DNA from 4 places in the Pedobacter riviphilus genome. Region 2 is predicted to be linked to each of the others. Evidence: riboswitches for the same ligand, from Rfam matches in the RefSeq annotation. Region 2 holds a riboswitch; each other region holds the start of a gene.
What was found. Region 2 has a riboswitch for S-adenosylmethionine ahead of H9N25_RS01175 (cysteine desulfurase family protein). Riboswitches for the same ligand answer to the same signal wherever they lie in the genome.

Region 1 (4,824 bases), 2.2 Mb from region 2:
CTGATTTTGATATACCAAGGCTTAAAAACAGCTGCTTTTTCGTCAAAAGTTTGATAAAAGGAGAAAACCAGGATATTTACGCTACTTTATTGAATGTTAGCACAACAAATGGAGCTAAAAAACAGTTTCTACTGAGTAAAAACACTATAGTTGGCGAACAAGCACAATGTGATATTAATGGAACCGCAGTGCCGATTAAGTTGATTGGAAAAGATCAGGAAAACGACCTGGTTTTATTTGAACTTGAACAGCGAATAACTGGTGGAATTGATTTAAATATTTCTGATGGCGACAGCGTTAAAATAGAAATGGGTAAACTTCTTTATAGCATTGATCCCGCTGGCAAAGTGATGCGCAGTATTTTGGGCAGTACGCTATTTAATTTGCCGAAAATTAACAGTCAACCTTATTTGGGAGCTATGGTGGTATACAATTCCAGCCCAGTTCAATTCTCATTAATTAAAGAAGGTAGCCCGGCCGAGAAAGCAGGAGTAAAAGTTGGCGATGAACTCATTGGCATTAATGGGAAACTTATCAAAAAGGCAAATGAATTTGCGCCCGAAATGATGAAATATTGGGCAGGAGATGAGGTTATTTTTGAATGGGAAAATGCTTCAGGTAAGATGAGTAAAACACTAAAACTAGCGGGACGGGGTCAGTCGGTATCAAATCATCCGGCAGAGAAATTTGAAGGTGGAAAATCAGAACGAAGAGATGGGTTTAATGCTGTTTTTACACACGATGCAGCCATTAAAGCAAATGCCTGCGGATCGCCAGTTTTTGATTGGGAAGGTCATTTTTATGGGATTAACATCGCAAGGTTTAGCCGGACAACAACGGTGGTGATACCAAAGAAAACAATTATTAGTTTTGTATCGAAAGCTATTCAATAGCTTGGTGCTTTTGCCACGGAAGCAGTCAGTAAAGGTCAAACAAACAGCAATAACATTTACAAAAAGATAGGAGCGGAAAGAAGGACTGCCTAAAACTGAAGTGTGCTAAACCTGTTTTCCAAAAAGGAGACGGTATATGTTTTTGAAGCGCAGTGTCAGGGGCAATTATTAAAGTTTGTTCCCGTTCTTCGCTGTATCCTTTCGCTGCGCTTCAGGGATGCCGCTTCGCCCGGGGCTAAAAATACAGTTGCTACTAAGAACAAAATGTAAAACGCTATTTTGTTCCTTGTACAAACCTTTGTTAAATAAACCTTATTGCAGCGGCTATCCTTTTTGTTGCAGAGCCAAACAGGCAGCAATAACATTCGCAAAAAGATAGGAGCGGAAAGAAGGACTGCCCTAACCGAAGTACGCTAAACCTGCTTTCCAAAAAGGGAACGGTATATGTTTTTGAAGCGCAATGTCAGGGGCAATTATTAAAGTTTGTTCCCGTTCTCTGCTATATCCTTTCGCTGCGCTTCAGGGATGCCGCTTCGCCCGGGGCTAAAAACACAGTTACTACTAAGAACAAAATGTAAAACGCTATTTTTTATGTAATTACAGTCACAAAAAGATAGAAGCGAAAAGAAGGACTGCCCGAACTGAAGTGCGCTAAACCTGCTTTACAAAAACGATACATTATGCATTATTATTTATTATTTGGAGTGGCTTGCCTGTGCTACCATTTAATTTGCCACGGAAGCACGGAAATCACGGAAGTTCTATTGGTCGGTGTCTCACCGACCAACGCTTTATTTCGGTTGGTGAGACACCAACCGATAAGAAATGAGAGTGCTATGCTTATTTCTTCAGTAACGTATCAATCTCAGTATTAAATTCTTTAATAAATTCATCATAAAACTTACCTGTGGCCGGACCATTAAAACCAGTATGGATCTGGGCTACATTACCTTGTTTATCAATTATTATCGTGGTTGGGAACGATAAAAAAGAATCGAGTGCAGGCAACGATTCGGATACCACCTGTTTATCGGCAGTACCTGCAATAACCTGGTCGTAATCAATTCCAAAACGTTCGCGGAAACGTGTCATCACCTTTTTTGCATATTCAGGTTCGGTTGAGCGTTCGTAATGTAAAGCGATAATTTCTACACTGCGGTTTTTGTTCTTTTTGTACCACGGCGCCAAAAAGGTAGCTTCGTCAACACAGTTAGGGCACCAGCTTCCGGTGATGGTCAAAATCACCACTTTGTTTTTATACTTCTCATCTTTTAGCGAAATCTTTTTCCCGTTGATATCAGGAAAGCTAAAATCAAGTGTTTTATATCCTTTTTTAAGGTAGGTGAGTTTATAAGGATCAGGCAGGGCAGCATCTTTATTTTTGGTCCCGGTAAAAGACTGGCTTCCCCTTGTACCTAAAATTTCACCGGTTAATGAGCCATCTGACTGGAAAGTTCCTTTGTAATAGGCAGGAGAGGAGGAGCCAATAAAACTAGAAAGTTGAAACTCATTTCCTTCCACAACGCCCTCCAGATAGCGCGAATCGCCTGTTACGCGTAAAAAAGTACCCGTAAGTTTGTTTCCCGTTTGCTTAAATAAACCTACTGTTTTTTCTTCTTTACCATTTGGCGATTTAAAAACCACATCATAACTACCAGAATAGTCTGCTGTTGCTGGTTTATCTGCCGTTTTAAAACGATAATTTTTTCGTTCAGCAATAATTACCAAAGGTTGGCCAGTTTTATCTTGCTTTCTTAATGTACCAGATAAATGATCGCCATCTATTGCAAATGCGAGTTCGTTATCAAACTGATCCAGTTTTACGAAAAGTGAATCAGCAGTCTGTTTTACCAGACCACCTTCGAAACTTTCTTCGGCATTGCGGAAATATAATTTCTGTTGACCGCTTTTTTCATTGATCTCGAAATTAAAAGGAATTTCCAGACCTTCCTTTACTTTCGCTATGCCGCGCCAATTGCCGAGGGAAACAAAGGCTTTAGATTTTATTTTGTTGAGTTTTACTACCTGATTGGGTAAAGTATTATGTTCCTGGGCATAGATAAAAGTTGTTGATATGGCCAATACGGCTGCTAAAATGGATTTTAGTTTCATTGGGGATGTATATTTATCGACTAAATTAGTAGACAAAGATATGGATGTAATTGCCAAAGAAAAAATATTTCAATAAAAATCTATAAAAACTATAGGATAAATGGAATTAATTATACCTTTGCCCCAGTTATTTTAAAATACTTATCAAGAAAGGCGGAGGGAATGGCCCTGTGAAGCCTTAGCAACCATCTAATTTTTAGAAATGGTGCTAATTCCATCTCAGATGAATCTGGGGTAGTTAAGTCAGTTGTTTGCGTTATCCTTATAAGAATATATGGAGCACTTCTGATTTATGGGGTGCTTTTTTTTTGCCCTGATGCACGCTTGAAAAGTAAATACGGTTTAAAGAAAATTATTCAGATGAAAAAAACAGACAAGCTAAAAGCTATTGATGCAAACCTTAGTGCATACTTCCGAATGCGCATGCCCTGTTAAAATCGCTCCATTTAACAGGCTTTTTTGATCTAACCATTCCTTTGTTTTCTTATAAAACACGGTTATTAACCGTTAGGAATTGTTTTGCCCAAAATTATTATCCCTTATTAACTAATTAACTACACAATATGCTTAAAAATTTAAAATCAATAGCGCTTATCTTTTTGCTCCTCATAGCACAAAAGCTTTCCGCTCAAGATGTCACGGTTACCGGAACGGTAAAGTCGGCAGATGGTGAAACACTCCCAGGTGTTTCCATATTAATAAAAGAAACCAAACAAACCACCATTTCTGATGCAAAAGGAGCTTTCTCTATTAGTGCACCAGATAAGGGCACCTTGGTATTTTCTTATATCGGTTTTAAGAGTCAGGAAATACAAATCAATAAAAATGCAGGCCCAGTTTCGGTCATTCTTCAATCAAGCGATAATGCGTTGGATGAGGTAGTGGTTACGGCATTGGGTATTTCGCGACAGAAAAAATCGCTAGGTTATGCTGTTCAGGAATTAAAAGGACAGGATTTGGCTGAAGCTAAAGAATCCAACCTGGTAAATGCACTGGCCGGAAAAATAGCTGGTGTACGGGTAACCAACAGCCAGGGGAGTATGGGGTCATCACGAGTGGTTATTAGGGGAGAAACTTCCATTGCAGGAAATAACCAGCCATTATTTGTAGTTGATGGGATTCCGGTAGATAACTCTCAGTTAAATTCGGCTGGGGCAAGAGATTATGCCAATACCATTTCAGATATCAATCCGGAAGATATAGAATCGGTGAGTGTGTTGAAAGGACCAAATGCCGCGGCGCTATATGGCTCGAGGGCTGCAGCAGGCGTTATACTCATTAAAACCAAAACGGGTAAATCGAAAAAAGGATTAGGCATTGCCATCAATTCGAATGCTGTTTTAGAAACTTTACTCACCCTGCCTGTTTATCAAAATGCTTTCGGTCAGGGATCTGAAGGCAAGTTTAGTTACGTAGACGGTGCAGGTAAAGGCATTAACGATGGCGTAGATGAAAGCTGGGGACCTAAATTGGATGGTAGACTAATTCCACAATTTTTTTCGAAGGGAGTAGCCGTTCCTTTTGTGGCACATCCCGATAATGTGCGCGATTTCTTTCAAACAGGATATTCATTGAACAATGGGGTATCGGTTGCAGATGCCGGTGAAAAATATGATTACCGGATATCATATAATAACCTAAAACAGGTGGGGATCGTACCTAACTCTGGTCAGGGCAAAAATTCGTTTGTGCTCAATACATCATTAAAAATAACACCGAAGTTAACCTTAACTGCCAATGCAAATTATAGCAAACTTAACTCTGATAATTTACCTGGAACAGGCGGTTCGAGATCAACCAGTACGATGTTGCAGTTTAC
Region 2 (4,824 bases):
TTGGAGGCTATCCATGGTTTTTGCAAAAGGTGCCAGGCATGGTTATTCGTGGCAATAATCCACAATATTTAGCTGCAACAAAAGCTTATTTTACTGCACTGTACGGACAGCTTAAAAATCTTTTAATAACCAATGGAGGTCCAATCATAATGGTGCAGGGCGAAAATGAATTTGGGTCTTATGTGGCTCAACGTAAGGATGTTCCGTTAGAAGATCATAAAAGGTATAGCGCAGCTGTATTTCAACAGTTAAAAGATATTGGCTTTAATGTGCCATTTTTTACTTCAGACGGAAGTTGGCTTTTTGAGGGGGGCGCATTACCAGGAGCTTTACCAACTGCAAATGGTGAAGATGATGTAACCAAGCTTAAGGAATTGGTGAATAAATACAATGGTGGTAAAGGACCTTATATGGTAGCAGAATTTTATCCTGGCTGGTTAGCCCATTGGGCAGAGCCTTTTCCTAAAGTTTCTACGCAAGCAGTGGTTAAGCAAACGCAAAAATATTTAGATGGTGGCGTATCTTTTAATTATTATATGGTACATGGAGGTACAAATTTCGGTTTTACATCAGGCGCAAATTATGATAACAAACATGATATTCAGCCAGATTTAACCAGTTATGATTATGATGCGCCAATTAGTGAGGCTGGTTGGGCTACCGAAAAGTACAATGCTTTAAGAGATTTGCTGAAGAAGCCAGAAACTCCAGCTGTTCCGGCAAAAATTCCTTTAATTGCTATTCCGGATATTATTTTAACAAAAGCAGTTGATTTGGAAGATATTAAAAGTAAAATTACACCAGTAAATGACGATAATCCTTTAACTTTTGAAGCTTTAAATCAAGGACATGGCTACATTTGGTACAGCAAAAAATTTAATCAGCCTATTAGTGGTAAACTAGAGTTGGCTGGTTTGCGTGATTATGCCATTGTGTATGTCAACGGAACTAAGGTTGCTGAATTAAACAGCTATTATAAAAAATATGATTGTGATATTGACATTCCTTTTAATGCCGTTTTAGATATTGTAGTTGAAAATATGGGGCGTATTAACTACGGGGCAAAAATCATTAACAGTACAAAAGGTATCATTTCTCCGGTAATTATTAATGGACAAACTATTAGCGGAAACTGGAATATGTATAAGTTGCCTATGGAGGTTGTGCCTAATTTAGCCTTGGCAAAAAATACGGCAACAGTTGGAAGACCAGCTTTTTACGAAGGAAGTTTTTCTCTAACAAAAACTGGTGATACTTTTCTTGATATGCGTGATTGGGGTAAAGGTATCGTGTTTATTAACGGAATAAATATAGGACGTTACTGGAGCGTTGGTCCCCAACAAACGCTGTACCTACCAGGTTGTTGGCTAAAAAAGGGTAAGAATGAAATTGTAATTTTCGAGCAGAATAATGACACGCTACACAAAGTAATTAAATCTGTAGAAGTACCTGTATTAGAATTACTGAAGCCTTAAAGTATTAACCTAGATGATCTTCGATCATTCCTTTAAGAAGTTATTCCATCGTTTTGGGTGATTTTTATGAAGTTGGATTACACTGCCTTAATGGGAGGCAGTGTAGATCACTATGCGCTGTAACAATTATTATAGCTGTGGCTTAATAAATTATCGGGTCTAAAACGAAACAATATCTAAATTCCGTTAAAAGGAAATAATGCAGTATTACATTACTCAGCTGACTTTTTTCTAGTAAATGTTTTTCGGTTCAGTCAAACTTTTTTACAGCTTAAAACAATGGTTAGATAAAATCTGGCAGTGTTTTAATGTGTTCGGTTCTAAGGTAATGTTTTTCATCAACTGTTTTGAAAAACAGTGATTGCAGAGTTCAAATCTTGTCTATTAATGTCACAACGCTGTAATTATATACATAATATTGGCTTAGCACAAAAAAATCAAATTAAAGACTATAATATCCATAGAAATTATATACATTTGTGCCGTTAATATATTTTTGACTTATCCAGAAAGACGGAGGGAAAAGGCCCTGTGATGTCTTAGCAACCTGTTGCCAAATAAGGTGCTAAATCCTTCCCGTAAGGGAAAGATAAGAATAACTTTCTCCGGAAATCTGAATAAGCAGTGATGATTTAAAATTGAAAGATGAGTATTTATTTAGATAATGCAGCGACCACCCCACTTGCCAGTGAGGTTTTTACAGCCATGAAGCCCTTTATTTTTGAGTCATTTGCAAACCCGTCTTCGGCACACGCTTTAGGCAGGTATGCCAGAGAAGCCGTAGAGCGATCGAGAGAAATTATTGCGGATACTTTATATACAGAACCAGGAAATATTTTCTTTACTTCTGGCGGAACCGAAGGCGATAATACAGCTTTACTTTCAGCAGTTTATAACCATAATATCCGGGTTGTTATTACTTCCAGATTAGAGCATTATGCTGTTTTAAATACACTTAAAGCTTTGGCAGACAGTGGTGTAATCAGATTGGTATATCTGGAAAACGATAGCAAAGGCAAATTATCGCTCGCTGAGCTGGATACTTTGCTCGAAAATGAAGAACCGGCACTAATATCCTTAATGCACGGTAACAATGAAATAGGAAATTTAAATCCCATTTTGGAAATTGCCGATCTTGCTGAGCATCATGGTGCGATATTCCATTCAGATACGGTGCAAACCATTGGCCATATCGATATTAACACCCGCCAGCTGGCGCCCGATTTTCTGGTGGGCTCGGCGCATAAGTTTCATGGGCCGAAAGGTGTTGGTTTTCTATATGCAAAAGAACCGGCTAATCTGCGTGCTTTTATTAAGGGAGGAGGGCAGGAATCGGGAAAGCGGGCAGGTACCGAGAACGTAGCAGGTATTGTAGGGATGGCAGCGGCACTTCAGCATGCCTATGATAACCAAAACCTTTACGAAACACATATCCATTCACTTAAAAAAAGATTGCTTAACGGGCTTACAAGCCTTTCTGAAATAAACTTTAACGGTTATTCAGATCATCCTGATAAAAGCTTATCTACGGTATTAAGTGTTTCATTACCCGCATTGCCCAATGGTGCAGATTTGTTACAAACTTTAGACAGGGCAGGCATATTTGTTTCGGGAGGAAGCGCCTGTTCTTCCAATCATTCATCGCATGTTATTGAAGCATTGGGAACTGGTAAAAATGAAGAAACAATCAGGTTTTCTTTCAGCAGGTTTAATACCCAGGCCGAAATCGATGAAGTGGTTGCACTGTTGAACAGCCTTTACCGCAATCGTCAGGAACAATCAAACCTCCTTTACGCTTAAAAATAATTCCTAATCATACATCAATAAATTAATCTGAAATGAAAAAAACACTACTCGTTGCAGTTGCTGTACTACCACTAGCTGCACTGGCACAAAAACCATTCTCGTTAAACGGAACCCTAAAAAATGATAAGGGGAATGAGAAAATTTACTTGAGCTATTCGAAAGATGGTAAATCGATTTTAGACTCCACTGAATTAAAAAACGGCACTTTTGCTTTTAAAGGTGAGATCGCCGATCCGCTAAGGGCTTCGGTATATAAAAAGCCCGCTGAAAAGAATGGAAAACGCGATTTCTTGTCCATTTACCTTGAAGCTGCCAATATTCAGCTGGTATCTGCCGATTCTTTAAAAAATGCATCGATCAGCGGGTCGAAAGTAAATGCAGATAATGAAAAACTTAAGGCTTTAACCAAACCAGTTCAGGATAAACTGGCTGCAATAAATGGCGAATTTGGCAAATTAACCGCCGAACAAAAGAAAGACGAAGCCTTAACTGAGGCTATTTATAAGCGCTACGAAGCTGCAAGTAAAGAGTTGGAGCCCATTTATATCGATTTTGCCCGTTCCAATCCGCAGTCTTATGTTAGCTTATCAGCCATCTCCCAGATTGCAACCAGCGAATCTGCCCAACCTGAGGCCGAAAAGGCTTATGCTGCATTGAGTCAGAGTCTTAAAGACAGCAAATCGGGCAAAGATATTTCAACTTATTTTGATGCGATAAAGAACACTAAAATAGGCGTTCAGGCTTTAGATTTTACACAAAATGATGTGAACGACAAGCCTGTAAAGCTATCTGATTTTAAAGGTAAATATGTTCTGGTTGATTTCTGGGCATCGTGGTGTGGCCCTTGCAGACAAGAGAATCCGAACGTTGTGGCTGCCTATAACCAATATAAAGATAAAGGCTTTACCGTTTTAGGGGTTTCTTTAGATCGGCCTGGTAAAAAAGAGGCCTGGTTGAAAGCCATTGCTGATGATCAGTTAACCTGGACGCATGTTTCTGATTTGAAATTCTGGGATAATGCTGTAGCTAAACAATATGGCATCCGTTCTATTCCGGCAAATTTCCTTATCGATCCAAACGGAAAAATTGTTGCAAAAGGACTTCGTGGCGAGGCTTTAAAAGAAAAATTAGCTTCGTTACTTGACGCTAAAACCAAATAATCTATTTTAATTAAAATCTATAAAAACCAGAATCGAAAATGATAAAACCAGCTTTTGTGCAAAGGGTTTAAAAGTTTACCGGATAGAAAAACAGGGGCGATTGAGGCCGCCCCTGAATAAGTGATTTATCACGGTATGTGACAACTAATGCTGAATTAATATTTAACCACTTAAAATCGAATATAATGAAAATATCCTAACTGTTTAGTTGTTTCTACAACTTATTAGCAAAAATACATTCTAAGCTATTAGAAATATATGCTAAATACACATTTACGCCCACACATTTTTTTTGACACAGCTTTAATATTAAAGGTTTAACAACAGGGGGTTAATATCGGCTTTGGAGAATAAAATATAATGCCTTTTGGCACCCCTAATCA
Region 3 (4,824 bases), 1.7 Mb from region 2:
GATCTTTATTAAGGGTACGCTTCTTTCTTGGGTCTTTTATTGCAATTTTAATGATCTCCAGGTTCAGGTTCTGGCTTTGGATAATATCCAATAAACCTTGTCCTACAACACCGAAACCAAATAAACCGATTTTTAAATTCTTACTCATTATTTTAGACTTGATTACACAGATAAACAGATTACTGATTAACTGCATTTATTTTATATTATTTTTTGTTGAATTTGATAGTACAGGTATTAGCTATTCACTTTATCCCTAAACCATAACCTTCTACCTCCTATGCAGTGTGCTGCAGTTTAATTATCTTTTTATTCCGGCTTTCCTTAATAAAGTTTCCGATTATGTTAGTCAAAGCATCTGTTTCGATTAAAAATCCATCATGGCCATAATCTGAGTGCAAAGCACTAAATTCTGCTCCCGGGATATGATCGGCCAGATATTTTTGTTCCGATAAAGGAAATAAAACGTCATTTTCTATCCCGATTACCAAGGTATTTGCCGTAATTAGTTTTAGTGCATCGGCAATGCTTTTGCGGTTACGGCCTACATTGTGGCTGTCCATTGCTTTGGTTAAATAATAATAACTGTAAGCGTTAAAGCGGTTGATCAGTTTTTCTCCCTGATAGTTCTGATAAGAAGACGATCTGAAATTGTCGGTCTTATCGTTTACACTTTCTACCTGCGTACTGCCGTAAGCACTGTAGGTTCTATAACTTAATAGCGCAATGCTACGGGCTGTTTTTAAACCTTTGCTGCCACCGTTTGGTTGGTTGGCATAAAAAGTTCTATCGGTAGTAATGGCCAAACGCTGACTTTCGTTAAAAGCAATTCCCCAAGGAGAATGTGCTGCATTGGTGGCAATCAAGATCAGGTTTTCGATTTTATTCGGTTCCGAAATACTCCATTCAACAGCTTGTTGCCCGCCTAAAGAACCTCCGATTAATAATTTAATATAATTAATACCTAAATGCGCAGCCAATAACTGGTGTGCCGATACTAAATCGCGGATGGTAAACTGCGGAAAAGAAAGGTAATAAGGTAAGCCCGTTACCGGATTAGTACTTAATGGGTTTGTACTACCATAATGCGAGCCTAAAACATTAGCACAAACAACATAATGCTCTTCCGGATTGAATAAAGCATTTTCACCGAACAAACCTTCCCACCATTCAAAAACATCAGCATTGGCAGTAAGTGCATGGCAAACCCAAATCACATTATCTTTATTTGCATTTAATTTGCCATAAGTTTGATATGCAATTTGCAGGTTACGGATTTTTTTTCCGCTTTCTAATTTAAACTGTTTGTTATAATGATATGTTGATGCTGTACTCATTGTTTTGTTGTATTCGGAATATTAACGGTTAGGCTTGTAAACTCTCTGTTGGAACTGAAGCATTAATTGTTGCAAATGCCTGTTCGAAATCGGCTTTAATATCATCAATATGCTCAATGCCTACTGATACCCTTAAAGCATTCGGTTTTACACCTGCAGCTAATTGTTCCGTTTCGCTTAATTGTTGGTGTGTTGTGGCCGAAGGTTGAATGATCAGCGTTTTTGCATCACCCACATTGGCCAGGTGAGATACCAGTTTTAAGCTATCAATTACCTGTGTTGCATTTTCTTTGCTTCCGGCTAACTCGAAAGATAAAACTGCGCCAAAACCATTGCTTAAATATTTTTTAGCCAGGTTATTGTATTTACTGCTGGCTAAGCCAGGGTACTGAACTTCTTTAACTAATGGATGGTTTTCTAACCAGGTGGCCAATTCTAATGCATTATCTACATGACGTTGTACGCGGAGCGATAATGTTTCTAATCCTTGTAATAAAAGAAAAGAATTGAAAGGCGATAGGGCAGGCCCAAGATCTCTTAATCCCTCTACACGGGCACGGATGATAAACTGGATGTTTCCAAATGGTCCACCGATACCAAAAACATCACTAAAAACCAAACCATGATAGCCTTCAGAAGGCTCAGAGAACTGAGGAAATTTGCCATTGCCCCAGTTGTAATTTCCACCGTCAACTATTACTCCGCCAATGCTTGTTCCATGGCCACCGATCCATTTCGTTGCAGATTCTACAACAATATTGGCACCATGTTCCAATGGTTTAAACAAATAACCTCCTGCACCAAAAGTATTGTCGACTATTAAAGGGAGATCGTATTTTTTTGCAATGGCGGCAATTTTTTCGAAATCTGGAACGCTAAACGCCGGATTTCCGATGGTTTCGAGATAAATGGCTTTAGTTTTATCGGTAATTTTAGCTTCAAATTCTTCAGGTACATCTGGATTTGCAAAATCGACATGTATACCCAAACGTTTAAAAGCTACTTTAAATTGGTTGTAAGTTCCACCGTAAATGTGAGATGAAGAAACAATGCTATCACCAGCTTCCAATATGTTATTTAACGCTATAAATTGAGCAGCTTGCCCCGATGCAACAGCCAAAGCAGCTACACCACCTTCTAAGGCTGCTATACGTTTTTCGAAAACATCGTTGGTAGGATTCATAATCCTGGTGTAGATATTGCCAAATTCTTTTAAGGCAAATAAATTTGCGCCATGCTCAGCGTTTTTAAAACCATAAGAAGTGGTTTGGTAAATGGGAACAGCCCTTGAACCTGTTGTTGGATCTATTTCCTGGCCAGCGTGTAATTGTAAAGTTTCAAATTTATATGATGTTGACATAGTATCTATTTTTTTAATTGTTGAGTGGGTAAATGCATTAAGATTTTGGGCAATCGTAAAATGTAACAAGGCGTATCCCGATTTTTCGGGACCTTCCAGTTTGAAAGAAACAAAAAAGGAAGATTTTTAAATTACAGTATGCAACAGCACATACAAGCAATCGCGCGCATATCACAACAAGTAATAGAAATAGAAGCTCGTTCTAACTTCTTAAGGTTTGATTTGGGTTCGCCCAGCGATTGAAGATTTAATGTTTTCATCAGTTCTAATTTATATCTCCAAATAACACCATGTTATCCGGTCAGGAATTGGCACCTTCTCTTTCTGAGGGTTGCCAGTGGGTCATCGAGCCAGTCTCTCGCCACTTCTTTATAAATCAACCTGTGAAGATTGACTTTTATTTAGCTTTCCGCCAAATAATATTCCAAATGTCTGAATTAAATTTTAATCGACAAAATAAAATTTCGAATTTACACTAAGACATTGAAAATGAGTGATGTATTTTTATAGCGATATACCAAACTAAAACTTTTAATATAAAATTAACGCTTAAAATTCTAAGTTTGTGTTACCTATCTAAATTTAATCATGATGAAAAATATAAAAGCTTTAGGTTTAGGCCTGCTACTAACTGCAATGTGTTTAAGTAATGCAAACGCCCAGTTTGGTGGTTTGAAGGACAAATTACTAAAAGTTGGCACGGCCCAGGGTGCTAAAGCATTAGGCGTAGACAAGTTTTTAAAGCAACCTGCTGCCATTACCACTAATTTTGAAGATGTAAATAGAGAAGGCGAAAAACAGCCTGATTTTATTAATTCATTAAATTTAAAAGCCCAGCCCTTGTATTTACTGCCTAAAAATCCAGAAGGCGGTTTCGTGCTTTGCGAGGGGCTTTACGAAATGACCAATAAAAGCTACTGCCTAAAAGCCGGAACTTTTGCGCCATCAAAAGGAGATGGATATATGTTTGCCCCAGTTTTAGGGCCGAAAGAAGAAATTGTGGTTTCTATACTTAAAAGTGCAGAAAAACATCCTGATGTTGAACAACATGATATCCAGACGTTGTTATGGACCATTATCGCCAGAACGAAATTTGCCGATTTCAATGGACAGGTTAAACTTACTGCGATAAAATTATTAACACCGAAACAACTTACGCAATTAGAAGGAGGTGCTTTAGGTGTTTTGCCTTTTGATGTAATGGAAAAAGCTAAAGATCAGTTACCATCAGGCGTGAGGGCCGTTTTTGAAGCAGAAAATAATATTCGCCAACTAGTAGCTTCTGGAAATTATACTTATGCCGACATGGAAAAGTACGCCATTATAGCAGGTATGGCTCCTCCAAGAAGCGATGTGCCAAGTGGTATCTGGACTAAACACCCTGACGGTTATTATGTGCGTTATTTTCCTTCTGGTTATTCGATTACCAAAGTGCAGGTATATGTACCAAAAGAATTATTGGCAAATGGAGCTAGGCTGGTTTATGATGCAGCAGGAGATATTGCCTGTCCAGCCAATACTGGATCGCAACGTTTAGCGCAGACTAATGAGCCCTTGGAGGCAAATTATTCCTTGAAATTAACCACGATTTGTAATCCTAAATAAGTTTTGGAAATTAGGGTTCTGTAATCCTTAGGGTATTGCAGTCCCGCTTTACGCTTTATCTTTTTGGCTATCCTTCGACTTCGCTCAGGATGACAGCCAAAAAGGATATCGCTGCAATCGGGTTTAGAAACAAAGGTTCGTAATAACTAGAAACCTATAAGGTCTTTAAGTCCATATAGGTTTTATATTTTACCCCAGCGCCTGTGCTAAATCGGCAATAATATCATCAACATGCTCTAAGCCTACAGAAATACGGAGTAAGTTTTTTGGCGTTTTGCTATCGGGGCCTTCCACCGAATAGCGGTGCTCAATTAAACTCTCTACACCTCCTAAACTCGTCGCTTGCGCAAATAACTTTACCTTATTCACCACCTGATGTGCAGCTTCAACATCTCCTTTAACTAAGAACGACATCATCCCACCAAAATCTTTCATTTGTTTCTTTGCAATTGCGTGTTGTGGGTGATTTTCCAATCCAGGATAAAAAACAGCTTCAACATTCGGGTGTCCGTTTAAATAGTC
Region 4 (4,824 bases), 700 kb from region 2:
TTTACCTTTAAAACGACCAGTAAGTTGGTCTTTGGGTAGGTTTCGGCCACTTACTACTGCGGTATCGATACTCAAAATCTTATCGCCCAATTTAATTCCTGCCTGATAAGCTGGCCCATCCTTAACCACACTGGTAACCATCATGGTATCGTTAAGCATATAATATTCTATACCTACGCCTTCAAAATTCCCTTCCAGGTTATCGGTCATATCTTGCGCATCCGTTGGTGGCAGGTAAACACTATGTGGATCGAGTTGGTGTAAAACGCTGTCGATAGGTAAGTTTTGAAGCGAATCGGTATTGATGTCATCAACATAATTGCCATTGATGATGTGTAAGATCTCGTTTAATTTTTCGTCGCTATTGTTGGCTAACTGCGGACTTTTTTTAACGCCAAAACCTTGATCCTTAATGAATTTTATGCCCAAAAACATACCCGCTATTAAAATTACAGAATAGCTTAAAGCGATCAGTGCGTTATTACGGGTATTTTTTTTCATCAGCGTTACTGCAAATTTATGAAAATTAGCGAGTTGATATATTTTTTAACTGCATTTTCATGTCTTTTGTTTATAATATTTAACATTAATTAACGCAAGGAAGGCCTCGCTTGAAATTTATGACACATATTTTTGGATTTTTAGCGCAGTTTTTAGAAAGAATTTACCGAATTTTATCAAAATTAAATTTATGAATAGAGTTACCGAGCAAGAATCTAACTATGACCACATCGATCAGATGTCGGTATTAGAAGTTTTGCAGGGCATTAATAACGAAGATAAAACTGTAGCATTTGCAGTTGAAAAATGTTTGCCTCAGATTGAAAAATTAACGTCGGCAGTGGCTGGACGGATGAAAAAAGGTGGCCGTCTCTTTTATATAGGTGCAGGTACAAGTGGCCGTTTAGGTGTAGTAGATGCTTCAGAATGCCCGCCTACTTACGGTGTTCCTTTTGATTGGGTTGTAGGAATTATTGCTGGCGGCGATACAGCCATTAGAAGAGCGGTAGAATTTGCTGAAGATGATGCTGAACAAGCCTGGAAAGATCTTCAGGAATTTGAGATTAATGAAAAAGATTGTTTAGTTGGCCTGGCAGCATCGGGTACTACCCCGTACGTCATCGGTGGTTTAAACACGGCACGCAAGCATGGCATTTTAACTGGCTGCATTGTTTGCAATACCGGTGGGCCAATAGCTGCCGAATCTGATTTTCCGGTTGAAGTAGTAGTTGGGCCTGAGTTTGTTACCGGTTCTACCCGGATGAAATCGGGTACGGCGCAAAAGATGGTATTAAACATGTTAAGCACTACTGTTATGGTTCAGTTGGGGCGTGTAGTTGGCAATAAAATGGTCGATATGCAGTTAACCAATCATAAGCTGGTAGATCGTGGTACACAAATGGTTGCCGATGAACTGAATATAGGATATGAAGCAGCAGCAGAGTTATTAACCCGTTATGGAAGTGTGCGTAAAGCAGTTGAAGCCGGACATTAAAAAATGAGAGAATGCTTGAGTGATAGAATTAGAGGATGATTGATCTCAGCAGCAGTATCAAACATTCACTCATTCAAAACTCACCCATTCAATAATTAAAAAGAAGCATGCACGAAATTGAGCCTTATTATCAGTGGAGAGATGATTATATTTCGGCAGAAGATGAGCGTTCGCCATTTTACAATACCGAATATTCGGAACTTTACTTCGATAAGCAGATTTATAACTTTTTACTGCACCCACAATGGGATGAGTTCGGCTCGAATACCCTGTACATGAAGGTGTTGTACGTTGATTATGACCGCAGTTATGCCATTATAGAGTTTATAGGGGAATGGAACGATGCCATTAATAACGATATTATGCTGCTGAAACGCGATATTTTAGAGCTGATGATGGACGAAGGCATTAATAAATTTATCCTGATCGGTGAAAATGTGCTGAATTTTCATGCCTCTGATGACAGTTATTATGAAGAGTGGTTTCAGGAAGTAGAAGATGGCTGGATTGTTGGGGTAAATTTTCAGGAACACGTAATCACCGAGTTTCGCGATAATAACATCGATTATTACATTAACTTTGGTGGTGCATTTGACAATCTGCCATGGCGCACACTAAAACCACTACAGTTCTTTAAAAAAGTTGAAGAACTGCTGACAAAAAGATTAAACTAAATATTTATTTTTATATAGTTAAATACACAAATTTAAAATGGAACAACAAAATTATCAATATCAAGACAACAGTGTTTTTGTACAGGAAAAATCTGTTTCTAAAAAATTCTTTGCAAACGTTTTCTTATGGATGTTCGTGGCATTGAGTTTATCAACAGTAGCTGCCTATTTATTTGGTACCAATGAGCAGTTAATGCAATACCTTTTAAATATTAATCCAACAACTGGTAAAGTGAGCATGTCAATTTTTGGTTATGTAGCCATGTTTGCACCGCTTGGACTGGTTTTATTAATGGGATTCGGATTAAGTAGATTATCATTGCCGGCGTTAATTGGCGTTTTTGTACTTTATTCAGTGTTAACTGGAGTTAGTTTAAGTTTTATCTTGTTAACTTATACTTCAGGTTCAGTAGTGAGCTGTTTTGCAGGAGCTGCCGGAATATTTGGAATTATGGCATTTATGGGCTATACAACCAATATCGACCTAAGTAAATTTGGGCCGATTTTAATGGTTGGGGTAATTGGCTTAGTGATTGCCAGCGTAATTAATATGTTTATTCAAAGCGAACAGTTCAGTTTGTTTATGGCATTTATTGGTATCGCCATATTTACGGCATTAACGGCTTATGATGTGCAAAAAATTAAAAGAATTGGCGAAGGGATAGAAGCTAGCGGCGAACAGGTTCTTCAGATTGAATCTAAAAAAATGGCTATTGTAGCTGCACTATCTCTATACTTAGATTTCTTAAATATCTTCCTTTTCTTACTTCGTATTTTCGGAAGCAGAAAGTAATCATTAACAGAACAATATTCTTAAGGCCGCGCAGTTTTGCGTGGCCTTTGTAATTTTATTTGGTAGCAATGCGATAAATTTTGGAATTGATGTTGCTTTGTTGCATTTTTGTATGCTTATTAAGAAAGACGGAGGGATTAGACCCAACGAAGTCTTAGCAACCTGTAACCTACAAGGTGCTAAATTCTATTCTGCAAATAGCGGAAACAGATAAGTTTAGGATTACGATTCACGTACCAACTTTTTAAATAAGCCTTTTAGAGACTTGAGACTATAGATTTGAGATTTGAGACATTGCGTCTTATCCATGCTCATATCTAACGTCTCATATCTCAAATCTTACAACAAGAATGAGCATAAGAGAAGAATTAGAAAAACGTATTTTGGTGATTGATGGTGCAATGGGTACCATGATTCAGCGATATACCCTAACCGAAGAAGATTTTAGAGGGGAACGATTTAAAAACCATCCCTGTGATGTAAAAGGCAATAACGATTTGCTCAACATCACACGTCCGGATATTATTAAAACAATACACCTGGAGTACCTGGCGGCTGGTGCCGATATCATCGAAACTAATACGTTCAGTACACAGCGCATTTCCATGGCCGATTACCAGATGGAAGACCTTTCTTACGAGATGAGTTTTGAAGGTGCACGTGTGGCAAAAGAAGCTGTAAACGAATTTATGGCTGCAAATCCAGATCGTAAATGCTTTGTGGCCGGTGCTATTGGCCCAACCAACCGTACCCTTTCCATGTCGCCAAATGTAAACGACCCTGGTTTTAGGGCGGTTTATTTTGATGAACTGGAAGCTGCTTATTACGAACAGGTACGTGGTTTGGTAGATGGTGGTTCTGATGTATTATTAATCGAAACCATTTTCGATACGTTAAATGCTAAAGTGGCTATTGTGGCCATTAAAAAATATGAAGAGGTAATTGGCCGTAAACTGGAGATCATGATTTCTGGTACCATTACAGATGCCTCTGGAAGAACGCTTTCAGGCCAAACAGCCGAAGCTTTTTTGAACTCTGTAATGCATGCTAAACCATTAAGTATTGGTTTTAACTGTGCTTTGGGAGCTAAAGAAATGCGTCCGCATATTGAGGAGCTTGCCGCAAAAGCAGGTTGTTATGTTTCGGCCTATCCAAATGCTGGTTTGCCAAATGAGTTTGGAGCTTACGATGAGCAACCGCATGAAACGGCACATTTGGTAGACGATTTTATTGCATCAGGTTTTGTGAACATTGTGGGTGGATGCTGTGGTACCACGCCAGAGCATATTGGTTGTATTGCTAAAAATGCGAGGAAAGCCGAGCCGAGGAAAGTACCAGTGCTTGAGCCTTACATGCGTTTAAGCGGATTGGAACCGGTAACCATCACTCCAGAAAGCATTTTCGTCAATATTGGTGAAAGAACAAATATTACCGGATCCCCTAAATTCTCTAAACTGATCTTAGGTGGCGATTATGAGGCTGCATTGGCTGTTGCCTTACAACAGGTTGAGGGCGGTGCGCAGGTAATCGATGTGAACATGGACGAAGGGATGTTGGATTCGGAAGCGGCAATGACCAAATTCTTAAATCTCATTGCCTCTGAACCTGATATTGCTAAATTGCCCATCATGGTCGATTCATCCAAATGGTCGGTTATTGAAAATGGCTTAAAATGTTTGCAGGGAAAAGGGATTGTAAACTCCATCTCCTTAAAGGAAGGGGAGGAGAAATTCCGCGAAAGCGCCCGCAAAATTATGCAATATGGTGCTGCGGTAGTAGTAATGGCTTTTGATGAGCAGGGACAGGCCGATAATTATGAGCGTAGAAAGGAAATTTGCAAAAGAAGTTACGATATCCTGGTG

Region 1: another riboswitch for S-adenosylmethionine. It lies ahead of H9N25_RS10200 (SusC/RagA family TonB-linked outer membrane protein); the one in region 2 lies ahead of H9N25_RS01175 (cysteine desulfurase family protein).
Region 3: another riboswitch for S-adenosylmethionine. It lies ahead of H9N25_RS08010 (O-acetylhomoserine aminocarboxypropyltransferase/cysteine synthase family protein); the one in region 2 lies ahead of H9N25_RS01175 (cysteine desulfurase family protein).
Region 4: another riboswitch for S-adenosylmethionine. It lies ahead of metH (methionine synthase); the one in region 2 lies ahead of H9N25_RS01175 (cysteine desulfurase family protein).

Annotation. Positions count from the first base shown of each region.
Region 1 is NZ_CP061171.1:2,492,847-2,497,670, reverse strand. It holds gene H9N25_RS10210 (trypsin-like peptidase domain-containing protein) at 1-893, shown strand, start outside; gene H9N25_RS10205 (TlpA disulfide reductase family protein) at 1,734-3,005, opposite strand; SAM riboswitch class I at 3,144-3,250, shown strand; gene H9N25_RS10200 (SusC/RagA family TonB-linked outer membrane protein) at 3,569-4,824, shown strand, end outside.
Region 2 is NZ_CP061171.1:281,651-286,474, forward strand. It holds gene H9N25_RS01170 (glycoside hydrolase family 35 protein) at 1-1,475, shown strand, start outside; SAM riboswitch class I at 1,974-2,071, shown strand; gene H9N25_RS01175 (cysteine desulfurase family protein) at 2,121-3,275, shown strand; gene H9N25_RS01180 (TlpA disulfide reductase family protein) at 3,314-4,441, shown strand.
Region 3 is NZ_CP061171.1:1,954,055-1,958,878, forward strand. It holds gene H9N25_RS08000 (homoserine dehydrogenase) at 1-148, opposite strand, end outside; gene H9N25_RS08005 (homoserine O-acetyltransferase family protein) at 279-1,337, opposite strand; gene H9N25_RS08010 (O-acetylhomoserine aminocarboxypropyltransferase/cysteine synthase family protein) at 1,366-2,697, opposite strand; SAM riboswitch class I at 2,965-3,075, opposite strand; gene H9N25_RS08015 (hypothetical protein) at 3,286-4,302, shown strand; gene H9N25_RS08020 (trans-sulfuration enzyme family protein) at 4,492-4,824, opposite strand, start outside.
Region 4 is NZ_CP061171.1:5,403,221-5,408,044, forward strand. It holds gene H9N25_RS22345 (S41 family peptidase) at 1-501, opposite strand, end outside; gene murQ (N-acetylmuramic acid 6-phosphate etherase) at 692-1,495, shown strand; gene H9N25_RS22355 (hypothetical protein) at 1,603-2,169, shown strand; gene H9N25_RS22360 (Bax inhibitor-1/YccA family protein) at 2,207-2,962, shown strand; SAM riboswitch class I at 3,076-3,179, shown strand; gene metH (methionine synthase) at 3,313-4,824, shown strand, end outside.